DNA from 2 places in the Acidaminococcus hominis genome. Region 1 is predicted to be linked to the other one. Evidence: predicted binding sites of a transcription regulator. Region 1 holds the regulator's gene; the other holds the start of a gene.
What was found. The regulator HrcA, encoded in region 1, represses chaperone genes, less so after heat shock. The targets are predictions, from matches to a motif close to TGTTAGCACTCNNNTNANNNGAGTGCTAACA.

Region 1 (4,038 bases):
CGAAAAAGCCTTCATTGAACAAACTGGCGTAAAGCTGATTGTGGGCAAGGGTGGCATGGGCCAAGACACCATGGAAGCCTGCAAAGAACACAAAACCATTTTCTGCGTATTCCCTGCTGGCTGTGCTGTAGTTTCCGCTGTGCATTTCAAGAAAATCATTGATGCCCAATGGAAAGACCTGGGTATGCCGGAAACCCTGTGGACCAGCGAAGTAGAAGAATTGGGACCCTTGATCGTGGCTGTAGATACCCACGGCGGCAACCTGTTTGAAGAAAACAAGAAGCAATTCAAGGCCACCGCTGAGAAAGTCTATGAAGACATCAGCAAACACGTAGGTTTCATTAAATAAAGTAAGATGGGTACAAAAAAGTCATGCTGCGGCATGGCTTTTTTGTTTTACTGCCGCCGTTTTCTCCCCGGTCCCATTTGTGCTACAATAGGTAGGAACTTGCGAAATGTACAGAAAGAGGGGAGAACTCCATGCGGCCACGCTGGCAATTGTACCAAGGTATCTACATTCATATTCCTTTTTGCGTCCATAAATGCTGCTATTGTGATTTTGCTTCCTATCAGATCCAGTCTCCCCAGGTAATGGAAGCGTATACCCGGCGGCTGGTGGAGGAAATTCGCGCCTATGAGCCGGACCTGCCGCTGAGCCCTACGGCTACCATCTACTTTGGCGGTGGTACGCCCAGCGTCCTGCCCCCGGAGCTGCTGGCCCAAATTGTCCAGGCCCTGAAGGACCGGAGGTTCTGGCAGCACCCGGCAGAGGCTACCCTGGAAGCCAATCCGGGCACGGTAACCCTGGAAAGTCTCCGGGCCTATCGCCAGCTGGGCTTTGACCGGCTGAGTATGGGAATCCAATCCTTCCAGCCCGGGGAGCTGGCCCTGATGGGCCGTATCCACACGGCAGAGGAGGCGGCGGAGGCTGTGCAGCTGGCCCGGGAGGCCGGTTTTGCCCGGATTAGCGGGGACTTAATCTACGGGTATCCCACCCAGACCCTGGCGGGAGTCCAGGATTCCCTACAGAAGCTGATTGCCACCGGCGTGGACCATATTTCCGTCTACGGCCTGACTGTAGAGGAGGGGACCCAGCTGGAGCGGCAGCTGGCCAAGGGGCAGCTGAGCCTGCCCCCTGACGAGGCGGTGGACGCCATGTACGACTACCTGATGGACGCCCTGCCCCAGGCCGGGTACCAGCGCTACGAAATCGCCAACTTCGCCCGGCCCGGCCAGGAGTCCCTCCACAACCAGGTATACTGGCATTACCTGCCCTATATGGCCTTTGGCTGCGGGGCCTGCCGGTTTAATGGTAAGCGTCGGGAAACCAATCCTGCGGGTATCCGGGAATATATTGAAGGAAAACCCCTGGAAGTGGAAACCCTCACCCCGGAAATCCGTCGGGAGGAGCTGGTCTTTATGAGCCTGAGAACCCGGCAGGGGCTGAACCTGATGGAGTTTCAGGAGCGCACGGGAACGGCCTTCTTTCCCTTTTATGAAACAGCCTGGGAGGAGTGCCAATCCCGGGGCTGGCTGGAGCAGGAGGGGGACAATATCCACCTGACGCCCCAGGGCATGCGCTTTGGGAATCTGGCCTTTGAGACTTTTCTCACGGTGCCGCCGGAGGCTAAAAAAGAAAAAAATATTTAGTCAAAAGTATTGACAATTTGACTAAATAGGTGTATCTTTACCATTAGATGTTAGCACTCCAATGGTTTGAGTGCTAACAATCTAGAAAAGAGATGATTACAGTGCTAAGTGACCGCAAGAAAAAAATACTTCAACTCATCATTGAAGATTATATCGAAACGGCTGAGCCTGTAGGATCTCGCACCATCGCCAGAAAATACAACCTGGGAATCAGCCCCGCTACCATCAGGAACGAAATGTCCGACCTGGAGCTTTTGGGCTATTTGGAGCAGCCGCACACTTCGGCTGGCCGGATTCCCTCCGCAGCAGCCTACCGCTACTACGTGGATTCTCTGGTGAAACCGGACACCCTCTCACCCAATGATGTGGCGCTGATCAACAGCTGGTACCGGGAACGGGTACACAGCATCGACGACATTTTTCAGTCCACCGCCAAGATATTATCCAGGATGAGCAAGAACGTGTCCGTGGTGCTGGCCAACAAGGACCGGGAAAGTGCTTTTTCCTATATCCGGTTCCTGCCCCTGAATGAGCATCAAGCCATTTTGTGCATCGTAGAAGATGACGGGCAGATGGATAATGGTGTAATCCAAATCCCTGCCGGCATGAGCAAGATGGAAATGGATGCCCTGGCAGAACGGGTGACCAACAGACTTCATGGGATGAAGCTGAACGATATCACCGATGCGGTTCTGCAAGAAGTGCGCGACACCCTCCAAGGGGACAAAGCCCTGTACGTTTCCCTGATCAAGGGAATCCGGCAAATGCAGTCCGGACAAAGTGAGGACAAGATGTTCCTGGGAGGCACCAAGCAGCTGCTGAGCCAGCCGGAATTTCGGGATCCAGAACGGATCAAGGAGCTGCTCAGCGTCCTGGAAGAGGAGCAGATGCTCAAGGATATGCTGAAAGCGGACAGTGCCCATTCGGGCATGCGCGTGACCATTGGCAGCGAAAACAAATTCTCCGGCATTCAAGATTGCAGCATGATTCAGGCCACCTACCGGCTGAACGGACAGGTGATTGGAACCCTGGCCGTACTGGGGCCAACCCGCATGGAGTACAAGAAAGTAATTTCCGTTATGGATTACCTGCATGATTACCTACGGGTGGTTATGAGTAAAATAGACGAAAAGTAGGGAGGAACTATGGTAGAAGAACAGCAGAAGGTAAAAGAAGAAACTACTGCCGCAGCTGAAACTGAAGCACAGGCACAAGCCGCCGCACAGGCTGCTGAAAAGGCAGATGCCAAGGCCCAGACTGAGGACGGCAAAGCAGAAGCCGTGGATCCCAAGGATGCCAAGCTTGACGCACAGGCCAAGGAAATCCAGGACCTGCAAAACCGTCTTTTAAGATTGCAGGCAGATTTCGATAACTTCAGAAAGCGCAACAATGAAGAACGGGAACAGCTGAGCCAGTTTGTTACGGCCCAGGTTTCCAAGGAGTTTTTGAAGGTGCTGGACAACTTCGAACGGGCGGAAGAAAGCCTGAAGAACTCCACTGATACCAGCGCCATCCAAGTGGGGATGGAAAAAATCCACAAGCAGTTTGAAAAAGCCCTCAAGAATCTGTCCATCGAGGAAATTCCTGCGGAAGGAAAACCCTTCGATCCCAACATTCATGAGGCCGTTATGCAGGGCGGGAACCCTGACCTGCCGGATGAAAGCGTGGATCTGGTCCTGGAAAAGGGCTACAAGATCGGCGACAAGGTCATCCGCCATTCCAAGGTTCGTGTTGTGCGTAACTCTTAATCAATAGATAACCTTTGCGTAAAGCGTAAGAAGCGAGATTTGACAGGAGGAATTCATTATGTCTAAGATTATAGGTATTGACTTAGGTACCACCAACTCCGTTGTAGCCGTTATGGAAGGCGGCGAACCTACGGTAATCACCACCCAGGAAGGCGGCCGTCTGACTCCTTCCGTTGTAGGCTTCACCAAAAATGGTGAAAGACTGGTAGGCCAGCTGGCCAAACGCCAGGCTGTGTCCAACCCGGAACGGACCATCAGCTCCATCAAACGGCACATGGGCACCAAATACACCGTGACCATTGATGGCAAGGACTACACCCCGGAACAGATTTCTGCCATGATTCTGGAAAAGATGAAGGGCGATGCAGAACGCTACCTGGGCGAAAAAGTAACGGAAGCCGTTATTACGGTTCCTGCCTACTTCAACGACAGCCAACGGCAGGCCACCAAGGACGCTGGCCGGATTGCCGGTTTGGAAGTAAAACGGATTATCAACGAACCTACCGCAGCTGCACTGGCTTACGGCATTGATAAGACCGATGACCATACCATCCTGGTTTATGACCTGGGCGGCGGCACCTTCGATGTGTCCATTTTGGAACTGGGCGACGGCGTATTCGAAGTAAAATCCACCAACGGT
Region 2 (4,038 bases), 1.1 Mb from region 1:
TTTATCCATGATGATCCATCCTCTATTGTAATAACTTTTATTACATTATACACCCAATTTAGGGGGAGCGCTAGGTTTTTTTGGGAAAATCCTTTATAATAAATTCCATAGTAAGTTTCTTGGAGATGGCAGGACTTTCCTGCAGAAAGGATGTAATATGCAAAAGACCAAAAAACTGTTTTCCTTGGGGCTGCTGGCCCTGTGCTTGAGCTTGGGACTGCATTTTCCCGTCCAGGCAGCAGATTATACCAATGATATGAAAATCCCGGGAGCGGCCAAAATAACCGTCAATGAGGGGGCTGCCTCCATTGACCGGCAGTTGGACCACCAGCCGGATCCCTATTTTGCCCACCCGGATTTTTACCATATGAAGGGCAAAGGCTCCCTCCTCCTGCTGCCCCATTTCCAGACCCTCCAGCAGTCCAGTGAATGGTCCTGTGGACCGGCCGCGGCCCTGATGGTGCTCAACTGGTACGGCAAGCGGGACGGTTGGTCGGAGCAAAAGCTGGCGGACCTGCGCCATTCCTGCAAGGACCTGAAGGTAAACGGCTTCCCGGAGGGGTATCCCGGCACCACCCTGGCCCAAATGGAAGACATTTTCCAAAAGGTGGGGGGCTTTAAGACCATCAGTTCCACGGACTATGCCCGGAAAGGCAAGACCTTTGGCCCGGAAGATATCAAACGCTTCCTCCAGCAGGGGCGTCCCATTATGGTATGCTGGATCGACTGGGGCGGCCATTGGCAGGATATCATCGGCTATGATGATATGGGTACGGAAAATCCCCAGGATGATGTAGTCATCATGGCGGACCCTTACGATACCACGGACCATAACCAGGACGGCTACGGGATTTATCCGGCGGCCCGGTTCTTTGCCCTGTTTGATATGTTTGGTTCCTTCCCGGAAAGCGAAGGGGGCAATCACAACCTGTTTTTGGTAGCGTACCCGGACGGGCAGTAAGGAGGCGGCTGATGACAAGACCCAAGATTACCATTCGGGTGGTGGACAAAAAGGGCCCCAGGGGCTGCCACCACGGCCATACAGCCGGCTGTACCTTTGACTGGGATACCCAGCGGGGACAGCTTTGCCCCATGGCCCAGCACGTGCTGTTTCCCTATATCGACATTCTCCGCTACGGGGGCATCATCCCCGGCATGAAGGGCAATACCCTGCGGGTAGCCTGCCCGGATGCGGACGTAATCAATATTTTTGAAATCACTGTAGAAAAAACAAATTAACCCAGAAAAAAACGGACGGCCTTTCCCCCAGGTGGGAAGGGCCGTTTTGCGGTGAATAAGAAAAAATAGTAAAAAACTTTGACTAATTAGCACTCAACTATTGACAGTGCTAACAACAAGTGGTATATTATAACCAGAACGAAGGAGAGACCAAGGAAAGGGTTCCCAAAAAGAACCGTTGCAATAGCCTTTCGGTAGTTCCAAAAGCTGACCTTCATGGCCAAGATGAACGGAGGAATGGCTTATGTTACTGCCTAGTGTATTCGATGAAAATGGTTTTGAAGATTTGATGGATGATTTTGATGATATGTTCAGCAGCCGGAATCCTTTGTACGGGAAACATGGCAGAAACATGATGAAGATGGACATTCGGGACGTGGGTGACCACTACGAACTGGATATCGATCTGCCGGGCTTCAAGAAAGAGGAAATCAAGGCGCAGTTGGAAAATGGCTATCTGACCATCCGGGCTTCCAAGGGTTTGGACAAGGATGAGAAGGATAAGAAAGGGCAATATATCCGCCGTGAACGTTCCTATGGTGAATGTGCCCGTACGGTTTATGTAGGGGAAAATATCACCGAGGCCGATGTGAAAGCCAAATACGAAAACGGCATCCTGCAATTGAGCATTCCTAAGAAAGAACCTCAGAAAGAAGAAACCAAGAAATATATCGCTATCGAAGGATAACGAGGAAGGGAACCCTCAGGGAGGGTTCCGGAGAGAATCCCGGAGTCATACGCAAGTATGGCTCCGGGATTTCTTTATGTGTGCACCTGCAAAGGAGACAATGTTTTCTGGAGGAAACACCCTTGACAACACCTTCTATCCCACGTAAACTATAATTTACAATAGTTTTTGAAAAAATTGCGAAAAAAGGAGCAACGGTCAATGGAAAAACAAATTCCGGAGTTAATTACTGTCGAAGCAGCTCGGGACACCCATCGCTGGGTGGCAGTCACCGCTCTTTTGCTGGCAATCGGCGTTATTCTGCACACCATCAGCCCCAACGTAGGAGGCGTAACCCCCAACTGGACCATTGCCATGTATTCCATTACCATTTGCCTGACCCGTCCCAGCCTGAGCCGGGCCCTGGGAATAGGCTTTGTGGCCGGCTTGACCCTGATTCCCTCCTCTAAATCCGCGTTTCCCCTGGGCAACCTGGCCAGTGAACTGTGCGGCGCAGCTACTGCCTGCATTCTGGTAAAGGCCTTTGCCCTGACCCATTTGGAAAACCTGCGGGTAAAACCCTTTATTGTGGGCTTTTTGGCCACCTTTGTCAGCGGGTCAGTATTTACCCATATTCTGAAATTGGTTCTGGGTTTGCCTTTGGTTGTGTGGATCCGGGCCATGCTGCCTCTGGTAGCTGTGATTGCCCTGGTGAACGCCCTGGTAACCCAGGCCCTGTACGGCCCGGTCCGGAAGATTTTCTTTGCAACGGAGGGTGGACAACATGAGTGAAGCGGCAATTCGGATTTCCGATTTTTATTTTGAATACCTGAACAGCGACCTGGTGCTGAAGGATATCAACCTGACCATCAAGGAAGGCTCCTTTACGGCCATCGCCGGTCCCAGCGGCGCTGGAAAAACCACCCTGTGCAAGGCCATGACGGGAATTGTCCCCCATTATTATGGCGGAAGGTACCACGGCTCGGTAGAAGTTTTGGGAGAAAATATCCAGGGCAAGAAAATTTCTGAACTGGCCATGCGGGTGGGAATTATGCTGGACGACTATGAAAGCCAGATGGTGTCCCTGACGGCGGGAGAAGAAATTGCCTTTGGCCTTTTGAACCATGGTTTTTCTCCAGATGAAGTGGATGCCCGGGTGTCCCAGGCCCTGGCAGAGGTAGGCCTTCCTGGCCGGGAAAATTACCAGCTGGACGAATTGTCCGGGGGCCAGCGGCAGCGGCTGCTGCTGGCGTCTGTACTGGCCTGTCAGCCGGAAATCCTGATTTTGGACGAACCGGTTTCGGCCCTGGATCCGGACGGAGCCCGGTCCCTGTATGCCCTGGTGCACAAAATCTACCGGCAGCAGCAGATGACCGTAGTGGTGGTGGAACATGACCTGAACTACCTGCTCCCCTATCTGACGGATCTGGTGTTAATCAGCGGCGGGGAAGCGGTGGTCCAAGGCCGCTTTGAGGAAGCTGCCCAGGCCGTCTACGAGCGGGAAGACCTGCGGGAAAACCTGCCGGAACTGTGGCAGGTGAAGCTGGGCCTGGAAAAACGGTTCCAGATCAAACTGGGCGACTGGCGCAATGAGCTGGAAGCCGAAGAAGAATTGACGCAAAAATTCCAAAGAAGGGGGACGCTGACCCATGATTGAAGCAAGTGCTGTAAACTTTGCCTACCGCCGGGGCATCCCGGTGCTTCAGGACATTACCTGCACCATTGAAGACGGGGAAGCGGTGGCCCTTTTGGGTCACAACGGCAGTGGGAAAACCACCCTGAGCCGGCTGTTCATGGCCCTGGACCATCCCCGGAGCGGAACCATTCAGGTGGACCAGGTGGATATTGCCGGCTACGAGCCGGCGGATCTGGCCAATAAGGTGGGCTATGTGTTCCAGAACCCGGATCTCCAGCTTTTGGGGGATACGGTGTACGAGGAAGTGGCCTACGGGCTGGAAAACCGGAAAATGCCCAAAAAAGCCCTGGATGAACAGGTCCGGGAAGCGGTGGAGGCCATGGGACTTACTCCCTACCTGCAAAAGTATCCCCGGTCCCTGTCCTTTGGCCAAAAACGCCGGCTGGGGGTGGCTGCGGCCTTGGCCCTTCAGCCTCGGACGCTGATTTTGGACGAA

Region 2: the regulator HrcA is predicted to act here: its motif matches at 1,324-1,354, upstream of LKE88_RS09470 (Hsp20/alpha crystallin family protein).

Annotation. Positions count from the first base shown of each region.
Region 1 covers NZ_JAKVMG010000001.1:1,023,199-1,027,236, reverse strand. Annotated here, with positions in the region: gene ttdB (L(+)-tartrate dehydratase subunit beta) at 1-349, shown strand, start outside; gene hemW (radical SAM family heme chaperone HemW) at 481-1,650, shown strand; gene hrcA (heat-inducible transcriptional repressor HrcA) at 1,743-2,786, shown strand; gene grpE (nucleotide exchange factor GrpE) at 2,796-3,398, shown strand; gene dnaK (molecular chaperone DnaK) at 3,457-4,038, shown strand, end outside.
Region 2 covers NZ_JAKVMG010000001.1:2,096,698-2,100,735, forward strand. Annotated here, with positions in the region: gene LKE88_RS09455 (heat-shock protein Hsp90) at 1-9, opposite strand, end outside; gene LKE88_RS09460 (C39 family peptidase) at 158-961, shown strand; gene LKE88_RS09465 (TIGR04076 family protein) at 973-1,239, shown strand; gene LKE88_RS09470 (Hsp20/alpha crystallin family protein) at 1,484-1,927, shown strand; gene LKE88_RS09475 (tryptophan transporter) at 2,129-2,698, shown strand; gene LKE88_RS09480 (energy-coupling factor ABC transporter ATP-binding protein) at 2,691-3,563, shown strand; gene LKE88_RS09485 (energy-coupling factor ABC transporter ATP-binding protein) at 3,556-4,038, shown strand, end outside.